DNA from 2 places in the Pseudonocardia sp. EV170527-09 genome. Region 1 is predicted to be linked to the other one. Evidence: riboswitches for the same ligand, from Rfam matches in the RefSeq annotation. Region 1 holds a riboswitch; the other holds the start of a gene.
What was found. A riboswitch is a leader RNA that binds a small molecule or an ion and turns the genes downstream of it on or off. The one in region 1 is predicted to bind cobalamin.
Positions count from the first base shown of each region.

Region 2: linked by a shared signal. The riboswitch ahead of FVA95_RS01095 (hypothetical protein) and the one ahead of FVA95_RS06680 (ribonucleoside-diphosphate reductase subunit alpha) in region 1 are both predicted to bind cobalamin.

Region 1 covers NZ_VRMC01000015.1:35,065-43,654, forward strand. Annotated here, with positions in the region: gene mftB (mycofactocin biosynthesis chaperone MftB) at 1-286, opposite strand, end outside; gene mftA (mycofactocin precursor MftA) at 276-362, opposite strand; gene FVA95_RS06660 (GNAT family N-acetyltransferase) at 521-1,651, shown strand; gene FVA95_RS06665 (ABC transporter substrate-binding protein) at 1,751-3,322, shown strand; gene FVA95_RS06670 (four-helix bundle copper-binding protein) at 3,417-3,779, opposite strand; gene FVA95_RS06675 (hypothetical protein) at 3,949-4,335, shown strand; cobalamin riboswitch at 4,411-4,614, shown strand; gene FVA95_RS06680 (ribonucleoside-diphosphate reductase subunit alpha) at 4,745-7,639, shown strand; gene FVA95_RS06685 (ribonucleotide-diphosphate reductase subunit beta) at 7,636-8,590, shown strand, end outside.
Region 2 covers NZ_VRMC01000002.1:75,765-84,354, reverse strand. Annotated here, with positions in the region: gene FVA95_RS01110 (hypothetical protein) at 114-434, shown strand; gene FVA95_RS01105 (4'-phosphopantetheinyl transferase superfamily protein) at 555-1,262, shown strand; gene FVA95_RS01100 (DNA polymerase IV) at 1,270-2,796, shown strand; gene FVA95_RS01095 (hypothetical protein) at 2,819-3,196, opposite strand; cobalamin riboswitch at 3,231-3,420, opposite strand; gene FVA95_RS01090 (chloride channel protein) at 3,417-5,003, opposite strand; gene FVA95_RS01085 (MarR family winged helix-turn-helix transcriptional regulator) at 5,000-5,542, opposite strand; gene cobA (uroporphyrinogen-III C-methyltransferase) at 5,596-6,816, opposite strand; gene FVA95_RS01075 (cobalamin biosynthesis protein) at 6,813-7,313, opposite strand; gene FVA95_RS01070 (cobyrinate a,c-diamide synthase) at 7,367-8,590, opposite strand, start outside.

The DNA.
Region 1 (8,590 bases):
TCAGCAGTCCGGCGAGGGCACGCAGGTAGGCGTCGTGCTGCGCCTCGGGGACGTCGGCGGCCACGACGGCCGACCGGGCGTCCGGCTGGTTCTCCAGGTCTCGTACGACCGAGACCAGCTGGGGCGTCTTGAGGAAGGACAGCTTGCGGGTCACGAAGTCGTACACCAGGGCGCCGAAGGGCTCCGGACGCAGCGAGACGCTCTCGCTGAGCCGGTACGGTGCCGCGGGGTCGAAAGCCCCCGCGGCACCGTCCGGAACCGTGGTGTCGAGGGGCTTAGTAGACACCGCACATGCCGTCGATGGAGATCTCCTCGACGAGGGTCTCCTCGGTCAGGGCGTCCTCGTTCTGGTGCTCACTCATGCGCAACCTCCGCTGGATCCGACTCTCGGCGAGAGAGGTGGTGAACCGCCCCGCCGGCCGGCGGTGGCAGCGGATCGGACGCTATTGGCACCCGGTGCCGGAAATCAATACTCGACATCCACGCCCGTCCGTTCGGACGGGCGGGCAGGCTGTCTCCCATGACGGTCGGGACGGTCCTGCTGCACCTCTGCACCCCGGGTGAGTGGCGGAGGTGGCTCGACACCGGAGCCGTGGCTCCCCCCTCCCTCGACGAGGTCGGGTTCGTGCACCTGTCGACGCCCGGCCAGGTCGCCCTGCCCGCGCAGCGCCTGTTCGCGGGCCGGTCGGACCTGGTCCTGCTCGTCCTCGACCCGGCCCGGATCGACGGCGCCGGGATCGACGTCCGGTGGGAGCCGGGCGTGCCGACCGACCCGGCGTCGATGCGGTTCCCGCACGCCTACGGGGCGGTGCCGGCGTCGGCGGTGCTGATGGTGCTGCCCTACCGGCCCGGCCCGGACGGCTTCGCCGCACCGGAGGTCCCCGAGCCCGGCGCGGCGGCGCGGGCGATGGGGTTCGAGCCGTCGATGCTGCGCCGCGGCGCGAGCGCGGAGGAGCCCGTGACCGGCGGCGTCGCGGTCCGGACCGACGCCTGGCCGGTGTCGCGGATGCACAACCGGCTGCTGCTCGACCGTCCGGACCGGACGGATCCGGCCACCGTGCTCGCCGAGGCCGACCGGGCGCTCACCGCGCACGGCCTGCACCCGAACGCGCTGCTGTGGGGCCCGGGCGCGGACGAGCTGGCCGACGGCCTGCGCGCCGCCGGGTGGTCGGTCGCGGCGAACGAGGCCATGACCGCCCCCACCACGACCGGCGCGACCCCGGACGCGGCGACGGTCACCGAGCTGGACCACCACGAGCTCCGCGGGTTCCGGCGCGCCTCCTGGGCCCGGGACCTGCCCGGCACCGGCCCCGAGGACCTCGACCAGCTGGTCGACCGTGACACCGGCGACGACCGGGTGCTGGCCCTGCACCGGCTCGCCGTCGTCGTCGACGACCGGGTGGTGGCGGTCGCGACGCTGCGCCGCGACGGTGCGACGGCCTGGCTCGACGCCCTGGAGACCGACCGGGCCCACCGCGGCCGGGGGCACGGCCGGGCGCTGCTGGCCCGCTCCCGCGAGCTCGCCGCCGAGCACGGCTGCGACCTGCTCGCACTGGGTGCCGACGTCGACGACTGGCCGCGGGCCTGGTACCGGCGCAGCGGGTTCACGCCGGTCAGCACCCACGTCGAGGCCGCCGGCCCGCGCCGGTGACCCCTCCGGATCGGGCACGCCCTGTCGCGAGCCGGCCCGGCACGTGCGGAGGTCCGTCCCGGCCGCCTCGGCCGCGACCGCACCGGGCACCCTGTGGTCGTGCAGTTGAGCCGTCGATCGTTCCTGCGGGCCGCCGGTGCGACCGCGGCGCTGGCGGGGATTCCGGCGCTGGCCGCGTGCGGGGCCCCGGCCGACACCACCGCCCCTCGGTTGGTGGCCGCGTTCGCCGGTGACGGTCCGCTCGGCGTCCCGGACCCGCACGTGGTGTGGCGGCCGGTGGACCGGGCGCGGGCGGCGGCCGTCGCGGACACGCTGCTGGTCTGGGACCAGGACATGACCCCACGGCCGCACCTGGCCGCGTCGGCGGCGCCGGACCGGACGGGGACGAGATGGCGGATCCGGCTGCGCGACGCCCCCGCCCACGACGGGCGCCCGCTGACCTCGACCGACGTCTTGGCGTCGCTGCGTCGGATCACCGATCCCGCCACCGGGGCGACGGCGGCACCGCTGCTGGCCGGGCTCGACCTCGCCGCCAGCCGGGCGGTCTCGGCGTCGGAGGTGGAGCTGGTGCTCGGCGCCCCGGACTTCCTGTTCGGCCTCGTCCTGGGCGCGCCGGGCACCGGCATCGTGCGCGACGGCCGCGGCACCCCGCCGGTGGGCACCGGCGCGTTCCGCTGGCTGCCCGGGTCCCCGGACGCGCTCTACCGGCACGACGGCCACTGGCTGGGCGCTGCGCGCTCGCCCGCCGTGGAGTTCGTGGTGGACGACGACGAGGAGAATCGCTACCAGTCCCTGGTGGACGGCTACGTGCACTGGGCGCACGACCTGTTCCCGCACAGCGCACGGCGGCTGCTCGGGCGGGTCGGCACGACGGTGGTGTCCGCGCCGGGCTCGGCGACCCGCTTCCTCGACATCGGCCCGGCCGGGTCGGCCCCCGGCACCGGTGCGGTGGGCGGCACGACCGCCGGGGTGTTCGGCGACGTGTTCGGCGACCCCCGGCTGGCCGAGGCGGTCCGGCTCGGGATCGACCGGACCGAGCTCGTCCGCGAGGTGCTGCTCGACCTCGCCGAGCCGGGCGACGACCTGTTCGGCCCGGGCCTGGCGTACCACCCGGCCGGGTTCGCGCCGGCGGAACGCGACGTCGCCCGCGCGCGGGAGCTCGTCGCAGCGGCGGGCGCGGACCGGCTGGAGGTGCCGCTGCTGTTCGACCCGTTCGACCCGATGTCGCGCCCGGCCGCCGATACCGTCGTGGAACAGCTCACCGAGATCGGGCTGACCTGCACACCACGCGAGCCGGACCCGCCCGACGCCGTCCCGACCCCGGGCATCCGGTTCCGCCGGGCCGCGGCGACCCCGCTCCCGCTGTACCTGCGCGCGGCCGCGGCCTCCGCCGACGACGCCCCGCCCGTCGCGACCGCGGGCGGCGACGACGCACCGGCCGCGGCGGGACGGGCCGACGTGCGTGCCCTGCTCGCCACCGCGCGCGGGGTGCCCGACGAGGCACACCGGGTCGAGGCCCTGCGACGCGCCCAGCTCCTGCTGCGCGACCGCTCGACCGTCTGGTCCTCGGGCGACGAGCACGTCGGCGTCTCCGCCGACCTGACCGGCGTCGAGCCCGCCCGGCCGGACACCGCCACCTGGGCCCGGTTCCACCGGCTGCGGATGGGGTGACCCGCTGCGGGCGGGACCCGGAACCACTCCCGGCCGCAGGACGGGCCGTGCCGCGGCCGGGCCACGGCAGGGGCACGGCACGGCCCGCCGGACCTCAGGCGCCGGCGTGCTCGCGCAGCAGCGCCGCCGTCTCGCGGGTGACCTCGGCGTGCAGCCGACAGTGCTCGTGGTGGTCGGCGTGGGCGCCGCAGGCCGCGGCGGACGCCTCGCAGGCCAGCGCGGCGGCCGAGGCGGCGGCCTCGCCGACGGCCTTGTCCCCGGTGCGGCGGCCGAGCACGGCCGCGGCGGCGGTGCAGAGGTCGGCGGCGTCGAGCGCCAGCAGGACCTCCGTCTCCATCCCGCCGGAGGCGACCATCGCCGAGGCGCAGGCGGTGCTCGCGCGGGCGGCGTCGTGCAGCTTCTCGACGACGGCGGCCGGGGTGGTGACGCCGGCGGCGTCCAGGACGTGGTGGCTCACGGGATCTCCCTCTCGATGGTGGAACGGTCGGCGGCGGAGTACCCCACGGCGGGCCCTGCCTACCCGCCCGCCTCGTCCACCACGACCGTCCGCCGGGCCGACACCGCCGGACACCCGTCGTCGCCGTGATCACCTGAACAGTTCGTCAGGTGTCACGTAGGGTCGGGGCGTGCCCGCCCTCCCCGCCGTCACCGCCTGCCGGGGGTGCTGCTGCGGCTCCGGCCGCAAGCACCCCGGCCTCGACCGCGACCACCACGACCGACTGCTCGACCGGCTGACCGACGGCCTGGCCGGGCACGCCCGGCTGCGCACCAGCGAGTGCCTGGGCCCGTGCGCGGACTCCGACGTCCTGGTGGTCGCCCCCGCGCCCGGGGCCCGCCGGGCGGGCGCCCGGCCGGTCTGGCTCCGTGCGGTCCTGGACGCCGCAACCACGGACGCGGTCGCGGCCTGGGTGCGCGCCGGCGGGCCGGGTCCCGCCGCCGTCCCGCCCGCACTCGCAGGGCACGTGTTCACCCCCGGCCCCCGGGCGACGGCCGAGGGGCGGGCGGCGGGCTGACCCGGACCGCCGGTCACCGAGAGGGGATCGCATCCGCACCGATGGGGGGATGGAGTAGCTCCACCCACAAGATGTAGTGTCCGGATCGCTGGTGGTTCACCGGCCCGCCCGGGCCGGTGAGGCAAGAGGGAACCCGGTGGGAATCCGGGACTGCCCCGCAGCGGTGAACGGGAACGACCGCCGTCAACAGCACTGGGAGTGATCCCGGGAAGCGACGGCCAGTAGGTGTGAGCAGTGCGCCCGTGAGTCCGAAGACCTGCCACCGGTGCGCGTACCGACCGGTGCGCGCTGCTCCGGGGCCTCGTGGGACGGCGCCAGGGTGCGGTGGGCCGCCGACGACACGGGACCCCGCCGCCTCCTCGCACCGCGCCCGCCCCGGAGGCGACGGCGACTCGCGAGGAGAGAGCCCGTGACGGCTTCCACCGCTGCACCGGCAACAGCACCCCCGGCCCTGCGCGTCATCCGGCGTGACGGCTCCGAGACCGGGTTCGACGCCACGAAGATCTCGGTGGCGACGACCAAGGCGTTCCTGGCGGTCGAGGGGGACTCGGGCGCGACGTCGTCGCGGCTGCACCACCTCGTGGCCGGGCTGACCGACCAGGTCGTCGCGGCGCTGACCCGGCACCCGGCGCACGCCGTGCACGTCGAGCAGATCCAGGACCAGGTCGAGCTCGCCCTGATGCGCGGCGGCCACCACAAGGTCGCCCGTTCCTACGTGCTCTACCGCGAGCAGCAGGCACGGGCCCGGGCACGCGACGGCGGGGACCGCGCGTCGGACGCACCGGTCGTGCACGTCACCGGGCCCGACGGCAGCCGGACCCCACTGGACCGCGACCGGGTCGCCGCGGTGCTCGACGAGGCGTGCGACGGCATCGCCGACGTCGCGCCGGAGCCGGTGCTCGCCGAGCTGGACCGCACCGTCTACGACGGCATCACCGCCGACGAGCTGGCCCAGGCCCTGGTCCTGGCCGCCCGCACCCTGGTGGAGCGCGAGCCCGCGTACTCCCTGGTGGCGTCCCGGCTGCTGCTGGACCGGCTCCGCGCCGAGGCCGTCTCACACCTGGCGGGCACCCGGGAGACCCCGGACCACGCGACGATGACCGAGCGGTACACGTCCTACACGAAGGACTACCTGCGCCACGCCATCGCGATCGGCCTGGTCGACCCCGAGCTCGCGACCTTCGACCTGGACCGGGTCACCGACGCCATCCGCCCGGACCGTGACCTGCAGATCGGCTTCCTCGGCCTGCAGACCCTCTACGACCGCTACTTCCTGCACGAGCGCGGTGTGCGCTTCGAGCTGCCGCAGGCGTTCTTCCTGCGGGTCGCGATGGGACTGGCGGTGCGCGAGATCGACCGCGAGGCCCGGGCGATCGAGTTCTACGAGGTCCTGTCGAGCTTCGACTTCATGGCCTCGACCCCGACGCTGTTCAACTCCGGCACCACCCGGCCGCAGCTGTCGTCGTGCTTCCTCACCACCGTCGACGACGACCTAGAGTCGATCTTCGGCGGGTACCGGAACAACGCGCTGCTGGCCAAGTACTCGGGTGGGCTCGGCAACGACTGGACCCCGGTCCGCGGCCTCGGTGCGCACATCCGCGGCACCAACGGCGTCTCCCAGGGTGTGGTGCCGTTCCTCAAGATCGCCGGGGACACGGCCGTCGCGGTGAACCAGGGCGGCAAGCGCAAGGGCGCGGCGTGCGCCTACCTGGAGACCTGGCACGTCGACATCGAGGAGTTCCTCGACCTGCGCAAGAACACCGGCGACGACCGCCGCCGCACCCACGACATGAACACCGCGAACTGGGTGCCCGACGAGTTCCTGCGCCGCGTGCAGGCCGACGCCGAGTGGACCCTGTTCTCCCCGGACGAGGTGCCCGACCTGCACGACCTCTACGGCACGGCGTTCGCGGAGCGGTACCGCGAGTACGAGGCGGCCGCGGCGCGCGGCGAGATCCGGGTGCACCGCACGGTGCGCGCGGTCGAGCTGTGGCGGCGGATGCTGACCATGCTGTTCGAGACCGGGCACCCGTGGATCACGTTCAAGGACCCGTGCAACCTGCGCAGCCCGCAGCAGCACGCGGGGGTGGTGCACTCGTCGAACCTGTGCACCGAGATCACCCTCAACACCCGCGCCGGCGACGAGGGCGAGGTCGCGGTCTGCAACCTCGGCTCGGTGAACCTCGCCGCGCACGTCACGCGCGACGGGCTCGACGCGGACAAGCTCCGCCGCACCGTGACGACCGCGGTGCGGATGCTCGACAACGTCGTGGACATCAACTTCTACACGATCCCCGAGGCCCGCCGGTCCAACCTGCGCCACCGCCCGGTCGGCCTGGGCATGATGGGCTTCTCCGACGCGCTGTTCGTCCAGCGCATCGCCCCCGCGAGCGACGCGGCCGTCGAGTTCGCCGACACCTCGGCCGAGCTCCTGAGCTTCCACGCGATCACCGCGTCGTCGGACCTGGCGGTCGAGCGCGGCCGCTACGCCAGCTTCGACGGGTCGCTGTGGAGCCGCGGGATCCTGCCGCTGGACTCGCTCGACCTGCTGGCCGCGGCCCGCGGCGAGGGCGAGCTCGACGTCGACCGGTCGTCCACGCTGGACTGGGACACGCTGCGGGAGAAGGTCCGCACCCAGGGGATGCGCAACTCCAACGTGCTCGCGATCGCCCCGACGGCGACGATCTCGAACATCTGCGGGGTCGGGCAGTCGATCGAGCCGATCCACCTCAACCTCTACGTGAAGTCCAACATGTCCGGCGACTTCACCGTGATCAACCCGCACCTGGTCCGCGACCTCAAGGAGCGCGGGCTGTGGGACGAGGTGATGGTCGCCGACCTGAAGTACTTCGACGGGTCGCTGGCCGAGATCGACCGGGTCCCCGCCGACCTGAAGGAGCTCTACGCGACCGCGTTCGAGATCGAGCCGAGCCGGCTCGTGGCCGCGGCGTCGCGCCGGCAGAAGTGGCTCGACCAGGCCCAGTCGCTGAACCTCTACCTGGCCTCCCCCAGCGGCCGCGCCCTGGACGAGCTCTACCGCCTGGCCTGGCGTTCGGGACTCAAGACCACCTACTACCTGCGCACCCGCGCGGCGACGGCCGTCGAGAAGTCCACTCTCACCGGCACCGACGGCCGGCTCACCGGCGTGCCCAGCACGCCCGCGGCCGCCCCGGCCCCGGCAGCGACCGTGTCCGCGGCGCCGTCGCCCGCGGCGACCGTGCCCGCGGTCCCCGTCACCGCCCCCGATCTCGACCCGGGCGCCGCCTGCTCGGTCGACGACCCCGACTGCGAGGCCTGCCAGTGAGCACCCCGACCACCGACCGTCACACGGGCGCCGACACCAGCGGGCTCGGCGAGATCGCCCGCGGCGCCGCCCCGATCGACGCCGACGACAAGCGCATGATCAACGCACGTGCCGACGTCAACCAGCTCCTGCCGCTCAAGTACACCTGGGCCTGGGAGAAGTACCTGGCCGGCTGTGCCAACCACTGGATGCCGACCGAGGTCGCCATGCAGGCCGACATCGCGCTGTGGCGTTCCCCCGGCGGCCTCACCGACGACGAGCGCCTGATGCTCACCCGCAACCTCGGCTTCTTCGCCACCGCCGAGTCGCTGGTCGCGAACAACATCGTGCTCGCCGTCTACCGCCACCTCACCAACCCCGAGTGCCGCCAGTACCTGCTGCGGCAGTCGTTCGAGGAGGCGGTGCACACCCACACGTTCCAGTACGTGTGCGAGTCCCTCGGGCTCGACGAGGGGGAGCTGTTCAACGCGTACCGGACCGTCCCGTCGATCACCGAGAAGGACGCCTGGGCGCTGCGCTACACCCAGGCGCTGTCCGATCCGGACTTCCGCACCGGCACCCCGGAGAACGACCGCGCCTTCCTGCGCGACCTGGTCGCCTTCTACGTGGTGTTCGAGGGCATGTGGTTCTACACCGGGTTCGCCCAGATCCTGGCGCTCGGCCGGCGCAACAAGATGGTGGGCATCGCCGAGCAGTACCAGTACATCCTGCGCGACGAGTCGATCCACCTGAACTTCGGCATCGACTGCATCAACCAGATCAAGATCGAGAACCCGCACCTGTGGACCGCGGAGTTCGTCGCGGAGATCCGGACGATGCTGCGGGAGGCCTGCGAGCTGGAGGTCGCCTACGCCCGCGACACCATGCCCCGCGGGATGCTCGGGCTCACCGCCGAGTCCTGCGAGCGGTACCTGCGGTTCATCACCGACCGGCGCGCCGAGCAGATCGGGC
Region 2 (8,590 bases), on a different contig from region 1:
CCTCACCGGGCCCCGGAACCGTCGCCGCCCTCGCGCGGCCCCTCCGGCGTCCCCGCGCGTCACCGGCCCCTCTCACCCGGTCCGAGTCCGACCCGATGTTCCGAGGAGGTCGTATGCCCACGACCCGCCACACCACCGCCCACAGCACCGCCCACAGCACCGCCCGCAGCGCAGCCCACAGCGCAGCCCGACCGACCGACGGGTCCGCGGTTCCCGGTCCCCTGACCGGCGAGACCGGGCCCGACACGGCCAGCGGGGCGACACCCGGCGGAGCCACTGCCGCCGGACCCGCCAACCGCGCCGAGCGCCGTGCGGCCAAGCGCGGCCGGTCCGGCGCGCCGGGCGGCCCGGCGGCACCGCGCACGGCGGGGCCAGCCCCGCAGGCCCGCCCGGCCCACGTCCGCACGGACTTCGCCGCCCGCCGCAGCGGCTGACCGTACGGGGAACGCGGACCGGGCACCGGAGACGTCGACGGGCGACACTCCGTGTGCCCGGTCCGTGATCCCTCCCGGCGGCGCGCCCCGACCGGGGTGCGACGTGGGAGGCTGGACGCCGTGACCGTCACCGTCTGGTGGGCCGCCCCGGCCGATCCCGGCGCCCGCGCCGACCTCGTCGCGCTGCTGGACGCCCACGAACGCGAACGGCTCGTCGCGCTGCGACGGCCCGAGGACCGCGCCCGCTACCTCGCCGCGCACGCGCTGGCCCGGCTCGTGCTCGCCGAGCGGCTCGACGCCGACCCCGCCGAACTCGTCCTCGACCGGACCTGCCGCTGCGGGGAGCCGCACGGCAAGCCCCGCCTGGCCGGGCGCGGCGACGACCCCGGCTTCTCCCTCACCCACTCCGGCGCGCTGGTCGGTGTCGCGGTCGGGACCGGGCCGGTCGGCGTCGACGTCGAGGCGCACCGCCCCCTGTCCGGCCTCGACGGCCTGGTCCGGCACGCCCTGTCCCCCGCCGAGCTCGCCGCGGGGACGCCCGACGGGACCGGCTTCCTGGTCACCTGGACCCGGAAGGAGGCGCTGCTCAAGGCCACCGGCGAGGGCCTGTCGAGCCCGATGGACGCGATCACGCTGTCCCCGCCGCACAGCCCGGCCCGGGTGCTGGACTGGACCGGCACCGCCGGGAGCTGGTGGGTCACCGACGTCCCCACCGGCCTCGACGACCACCCGGGCGCCGTCGCCGGGGCGGGACCTGTGGCCCCGGCCGTCACCGTCGCCGACGGCGACGCGATCCTGTCGGTGCGCCGGGGCACGATGCACGGGTGATGATGGAGTGACCGCGGCGGCCGACCGCTGGGTGCTGCACCTCGACATGGACGCGTTCTTCGCCTCCGTCGAGCAGCTCACCCGGCCCACCCTGGCCGACCGTCCGGTCCTCGTCGGCGGCGCGGGACCGCGCGGCGTCGTCGCGGGGGCGAGCTACCAGGCCCGGGTGTTCGGGGCCCGCTCGGCGATGCCGATGGGCCAGGCGAGGCGGCGCTGCCCGCACGCGACGGTCCTGCCGCCCCGGTTCTCCCTGTACAAGGCGCTGTCCGAGGAGGTCATGGCCGTCCTCGGCGAGTTCTCCCCCGTGCTGGAGCCGGTGTCGGTGGACGAGGCGTTCGTGGAGCCGCCCGACCTCGTGGGCGCCTCCCCGGACCAGGTGCGGGAGTGGGGCACCCGGCTGCGTGGCGCGGTGCGCGACCGCACCGGGCTGCCCGCCTCGGTGGGCGCCGGGTCGGGCAAGCAGATCGCGAAGATCGCCTCCGAGCTGGCCAAGCCGGACGGGCTGCGGGTGATCGCCCACGCCGAGCAGGCGGCCGTGCTCGACCCGCTGCCGGTGCGGTCGCTGTGGGGCATCGGGCCGGTCTCCGGCGAGGCGCTGCGGAAGATCGGGATCGAGACGATCGGGCAGCTCGCCGCGATGGACGCCCGCGAGGTCGCCGGGGTGCTGGGCAGCGCGATCGGGTCCGAGCTGCACCGTCTCGCCCGCGGCATCGACGACCGTCCGGTGGCCCCGCGCGGTGCGGCCAAGCAGATCAGCGCGGAGACGACCTTCGACGCCGACCTGACCGCGATGAGCGCGGTGCACACCGCGGTGGAGTCGATCTGCGTCGCCGTGCACCGACGGCTGGTCGCCGACGGCCGGACCGCCCGCACCGTCACCGTGAAGGCACGGACCGGGGACTTCACCACCCACACCCGGTCGGAGACGACCCCGTTCGGCACCCGGGACCTGGCGACCCTGGTCGCGGTGGCGCGACGGCTGGCCGAGGGCGCGGTCGGCGAGGGCGGGGTGCGGCTGCTGGGCGTGTCGGTGTCCGGCTTCGGCGACGAGCCGCCGCTGGCCCTGTTCGACGCGGTGCCCTCGGAGAACGGGTGGACGACGGCCTCGGCCCTCGACTCCCCGCCCGCGGCCGACGCCCCGGCCGGCGCGGCGGGGGTGGCCGTGCTCGACGCACCACCGGACACCGAGGCGACGACGGGGACGGGCGCGGGGGCCGACAGCACTGCGGGGGCCGACAGTACTGCCGGGGCCGGCGGTACCGCGGGGGCCGACGCGACCACGGGGGCCGACGACGTGCCCGGGCCCGTCCGCCCGGGCCGCCCCGACCGCGAACCCGACCCGGACCGGCCCTGGCGCGCCGGCGACGACGTCGCCCACCCCGAGCACGGCCACGGCTGGGTCCAGGGCGCCGGGCACGGGCGGGTCACCGTGCGCTTCGAGACCGCCTACACCGGGCCCGGCCGCACCCGCACGCTCGACGCCGCCGACCCCGACCTCACCCGGGCCGACCCGCTGGGCAGCTGGCGGGCCTGAGCGCGCCGCCCCGCCGTCGGACTCAGCCGATCAGCGGGCTGCGGTGCGGCGGCGCGACGCGGCTGCCCTCGGCGACCCGGGCCCGCAGCGCCGGGACGGTGCGCGCCAGCCCGTCGAGGACGGCACCGAGCGCGGCGTCGGCCGCGGGGTCGCCCCCGACCAGCAGCACCGCGGCGCCGGCGGGTCCGGCGGCGGCCCAGGCCCCGATCCGGGCGACGGCGTCGCGCGGGGTGACCGGCTCGACCCGCCACGCCTCGGCGTAGAACAGGGCGGTCGACTCGGCCTGGGGGAAGGCGAAGACGGTCTCGGCGTCGGCCAGCAGGTCCGCGACGTGGGCATCCGGGCGGGGTGCGCCGTCGCCGGACGGGTCGGTACCGAGCACCACCAGGTCGTGGCTCATCGCATGTCCTCCTCGAGGGTCCGCGCCCTCACCAGTGGGAATCCGCGACGACGGGCAGTGTCCTGGCTCCCGGATCGCCACGCCCTCCCCGGCCTTCCCACCCTCGTGGGCGGTGGCGCCGGTGTGGGGAGGGCACTCCCCGGTGACAGTGGCGGGACCGCGCCGGATTCGCACCGGCTTCCTGTTCCGTCGTCGTCGGGGAGCCCATCACGCGACCGGGTCAGTGGTCAACCGTCCCCCGCCCCGACACCCCCCGCAGATGGTCGAGCAGGTCGTGTTCGGCGAGCGTCCCGAGCAGCTGCCCGTCCGGCTCCCGCACGGGCAGCGCGGCTCCCCGGTGCGCGGCGAGCACCCCGAGGACGTCGTGCACCGGGGCGGCCGGGTCCAGCGCGGGCAGCTCCGGGCCGGGCGGGGTGCCGTCGGCGGGACGCATCACCTGGGCGACGACGACCCGGCGCAGCGCCTCGTCGGTCGGGGTGTCGGCGGCGAGGTCGATCCCGCGTCGCAGCAGCTTGAGCGTGTAGATGTTGTCCCGCGACACCAGGTTCGACAGGCCGGTGGCCAGGACGACGGCGGCCATCAGCGGCAGGATGAGGGCGTAGTCGCCGGTCAGCTCGAACACGATGAGCACCGCGGTGATCGGGGCGTGCGCTGCCCCCGCGAACACCGCCGCCATGCCGACCAGACCGAACGCGCCGGGGTGCAGGTCCAGCGCCGGGAACAGGGTCGCGGCGGCGTAGCCGAAGGCGGTACCGGCGGTGCCACCGACGAACAGCGACGGCGCGAACACACCGCCGGACCCGCCGATGCCGATGGTGAGGCTGGACGCGAGGATCTTCCCGACGACGAGCAGGAGCAGGAACCCGACGACGTACCGGCCACCGATCGCGGCCTCCAGTACGGGGTAGCCGACGCCGTACATCTGGGGCAGTGCCAGCAGCAGCGCGCCGAGCAGCAGCCCGCCGACGGCCGGGCGCAGCCACTCCGGGCCGCGCCAGACGGCGTCACAGGCGTCCTCGACGACGTAGAGGATCCGGGCGAAGGCCCAGCCCAGCAGCCCGGCGAGCAGCCCGAGCAGCGCATACAGCGGCAGCTGGGCGGGGCTGCCCAGGTCGAAGTGCGGCAGGGTCAGGATCGCGCGGTCGCCGGCGATCACCTCGGCGACGACGTTCGCGACCACCGAGCTGATCACCAGCACGCCGAACGCCTCGGCGCTGAACGACCGCAGGATCAGCTCCAGGCCGAACACCACCCCGGAGATCGGGGCGTCGAACGTCGCGGAGATCCCGCCCGCGGCACCGCAGGCGACCATGAGCACCAGCCGGGTGGCGGGCACCCGCAGCCACTGGCCGATCGCCGAGGCGAGCGCGGAGCCGATCTGCACGATCGGGCCCTCCCGGCCGACGGAACCGCCGGTCCCGATGCAGATCCCCGACGCGAGCGCCTTCACCGCGGCGACGGTGGCCGGGATCCGCCCGCCCCGACGCGCGACGGCGAACATCACCTCGGGCACCCCGTGCCCGCGCGCCTCCGGGGCGAACCGCTGGACCAGCGGGCCGTACACCAGGCCGCCGAGCACCGGGGCGATCAGCAGGAACCACACGCCCAGCCCGGGCAGGTGCGGCGAGGCGACCCGGCCGGCGTCGGAGAAGTCCTCCCGCCCGGTGACCAGCCAGGTCACGCCGAGGATCAGCTCGTGGAACAGCACCGACCCGATGCCGGCACCGATCCCGATGACCGTCGCCAGACCGACGAGCCCCGGCCGGGTGCCGACGAGCGCGCGGTGCAGCGCGCGGACCGCGGTCACCGCGCACCGCCCTCGGCGGGCACCGGCGCGACGGCCCAGTCGGTCTCGCCGACCTCGCCCGCGGCGTCGGCGAAGCGGCGCAGTGCGTCGCGGACCGCGGTGCGCTCGGTGGCCGGCAGCATCACCAGCAGCCGGTGCATCTCGGCGCGGCGCAGCCGGGTCACCTCGTCGACGAGCGTCCGCCCGGCGGGGCTGAGCGCGAGGGCGACCTCGCGGCGGTCGTCACCGGTGCGGGTGCGCACGACGAGGCCGCGGCTCACCAGCCGGTCGCACATCCGGGTCGCCGTCGACGCCGACACGGTCAGTGCCGTGGCCAGGTCGGCCGGGCGCCGGGTGCCGTGCTGGGCCAGCACGACCAGCGCGCGGTACTGCGGCAGGGTCACCTCGCCCGCCGTCGAGCCGGACTGCTCCCCCGCGGCGGCCAGGGACCCGGCCACCACGGAGAGCATCGCCCGGCTCGCGGTCATCACCGCGTCGACGACATCGTCGATCTCGTCGGCAGCACCGTTCTCGTCGGTCACGCCGTTCTCGTCGGTCACGCCGTCGATGATTGCACACTGCAAGATTGCAGTGTGCAATCAGGTCGGCGCGGTCAGCGGGCGACGGGCGCCTGCAGACCGGCGACCGGCCCGATCACGACGATCGCCGGCGGGCTGATCTCCTGCTCGGCGGCGACGCGCTCGGCGGTCTCCAGCGTCGCGCGGACCGACCGCTCGATGCGCGTGGTGCCGTCCTGCACGATCAGCACCGGGGTGTCGGCCGGGCGGCCGTTCGTGATGAGCGCCTCGGCGAACTTCCCGAGCCGCTCCACGGCCATCATCAGCACGATCGTGCCGGTCATCCGGCCCAGCGCGGTCCAGTCGGTCAGGCTGCGCGGGTCACCCGGTGCGACGTGCCCGGACACGACGACGATCTCGTGCGCCACCCCGCGGTGGCTCACCGGCGTCCCGGCGACGGCCGGTGCGGCGAACGCGCTCGTGATGCCCGGGACGACGGTCACCGGGACCCCCGCCGCGGCGCAAGCCTGGACCTCCTCGAACCCGCGGCCGTAGACGAACGGGTCGCCGCCCTTGAGGCGCACCACAAACTTCCCGGCGCGGGCGTGCGAGACGAGCAGCTCGTTGATCCGCTCCTGGGCCATGGCGCGGCCGTAGGGGATCTTCGAGGCGTCGATGACCTCGACCTCGGGGGACAGCTCGTCGAGGATGTCGCGCGGGCCGAGCCGGTCGGCGACGACGACCTCGGCACGCGACAGCAGCCGCCGTCCGCGCACGGTGATCAGCTCCGGGTCGCCGGGGCCGCCACCGACCAGCGCGACACCGGCCTGCGGGGGCTCGGCCGACTCGTCGACGACGCCGGCGGCCAGAGCCTCGACCAGCGCGGTGCGCACGGCCGCGGACCGCCGGTGCGCGCCCCGGGCCAGCACGCCGACGGTGAGCCCGTCGTAGCCGCCGGTGGCGGGGGTGACCGCGGTGCCCCGGTCGCCGTCGTCGGCGCGGACGCAGAACACCCGGTCCCGCTCGGCCTCGGCGACGACGGCGGCGTTGGTCTCCGGCTCGTCGGTGGCGGCGATCGCGTACCAGGCCCCGGCGAGGTCGCCGTCGGTCCAGCGGCGGGCCGTCCAGGTGATCTCCCCGGCCGAGGCCATGCCCTCGACCGCCGGGGTGACCTCGGGCGAGACGACCTCGACGACGGCTCCCGCCGCGATCAGGCGGGCGACACGTCGCTGGGCGACCTGTCCCCCGCCGACGACGACGGCCCGGCGGCCGGCCAGGTCGAGCCCGACCAGGTACTGCTCGTGGTGCGCGTTCAACGACGTTCCTCTCCCGGACTCCGTCGCCCGGTGGTGGCAGCGGGTCCCTGCGCCGGGCCCCCGCTCGACGGCGACGTCGGACGATAGCCGGGCCCGCATGTGTCACAGGAGCCCCCGGAGGGCAATCCCACATCCGCCGCTCGGGCGGCCACCGCGACCGTGACGCCCTGACCAGCGGTCTTGCCCGCGATCAGGTGGGCGCCGTCGCCCGCGGCGAGGAGCGCGGCGGCCTCTGCGACCGACGAGGTCCCGACGGCCGCGGCGACCCGGGCATCCGGCCTCGCCACCCCGACCACGGCCAGCGCGGCCGCGGCGAAACCGTGCGGTTCCCGCGGTGCGACGGCCGCCAGCAGACCCGGTTCGGCGACCCGCCGGTCCAGCGTCGCGACGACGGCGTCACCCAGCTCCAGCCCGTGCTCGGCGGCGACCCGGTCCAGCAGCGCGCGCACCGCGGCCGCGGAGGTTCCGGGGCGCAGCCCCACCCCGACCGTGATCACCGGTCGTGGAGCGGAGCGCTCGGCACGCGGACGGTCGGCTCCACGACCGGTGATCATGCGAACGCGGCCGGGGCGGCCCCGGCCCGGGCATCGCGTGCCGCCGCGACGAACCGGGCGACGGCGCCGGGCACGCCGGCCGGGTGGGTGTGCAGGAACGAGGCGTGCACCCGGTCCTCGACGTAGCCCTCCGGCTCGCCGCCCCGCCACGCCCAGGCCGGGGCCGCACCGGCCCGCGGGGTGACCGCGCACCGGTGGAACTCGTGCGCCCCGGCCCGCTCGCCCGCCACGAACAGGGGCGACGCCGACACCGCGACCGCGTCGCGGTAGCCGAGGGTGAGCCGCGGGGTCATCCCCGCCGACGCGTCGAGGACCCCGCACATCGGCGTCCCGTCGAGGTCGCGGCACAGGTAGAGCAGCCCGCCGCACTCGGCGTGCACCGGCGCCCCGGACGCGGCCAGCGCCGCGACCTGCGCCCGCAGCGGTGCGTTGTCGCCGAGCGCGCCGACGTGCTCCTCGGGGAAGCCGCCGGGCAGCACGAGCGCGGCGGTGCCCGCCGGGAGCGCGGGGTCGCGCAGCGGGTCGAAGGTCGCCACGTCGGCGCCGGCCGCGGTGAGGAGCTCGGCGTGCTCGGCGTAGCCGAACCCGAACGCAGGCCCCCCGGCGAGCGCGACGAGCGGCCGCTGCTCCGCCGTGCCGCCCGTGCCGACCTCCGCGGCCGGGTCCCAGACCGGGCCGGGGGGCAGCGGGCGGGCGAGTGCGAGGACGGCGTCGAGGTCCACGTGTGTGGCGACGAGCTCGGCCATCGCGTCCACCGCGGCGGTCGCGGCGGTGCCGTGCTCGGCGGCGGTGACCAGGCCCAGGTGCCGCGAGGGCACCGCCAGCTCGGCCCGTCGCGGGACGGCGCCGAGCACCGGCAGCCCGACCTCCTCGGCCGCGGCCCGGCAGACGTCGGCGTGGCGCTGCGACCCGACCCGGTTGAGGATCACCCCCGCCACCTGCACGGACTCGTCGAAGCTGCGGAACCCGTGCAGCAACGCGGCCAGCGACCGGGACTGTCCCCGGACGTCGACGACCAGCACCACCGGTGCCCCCAGCGCGGCGGCGACCTGCGCGGTGGACCCGGCGCCGTCGGCGATGCGGCCGTCGAACAGCCCCATCACCCCCTCGACGACGGCGACGTCGGCGTCCCGGCTCCCGTGCCGGGCCAGCGGGGCGAGCCTGTCGGCGCCCTGCAGGACGACGTCGAGGTTGCGCCCCGGACGGCCCGCGGCGAGCGT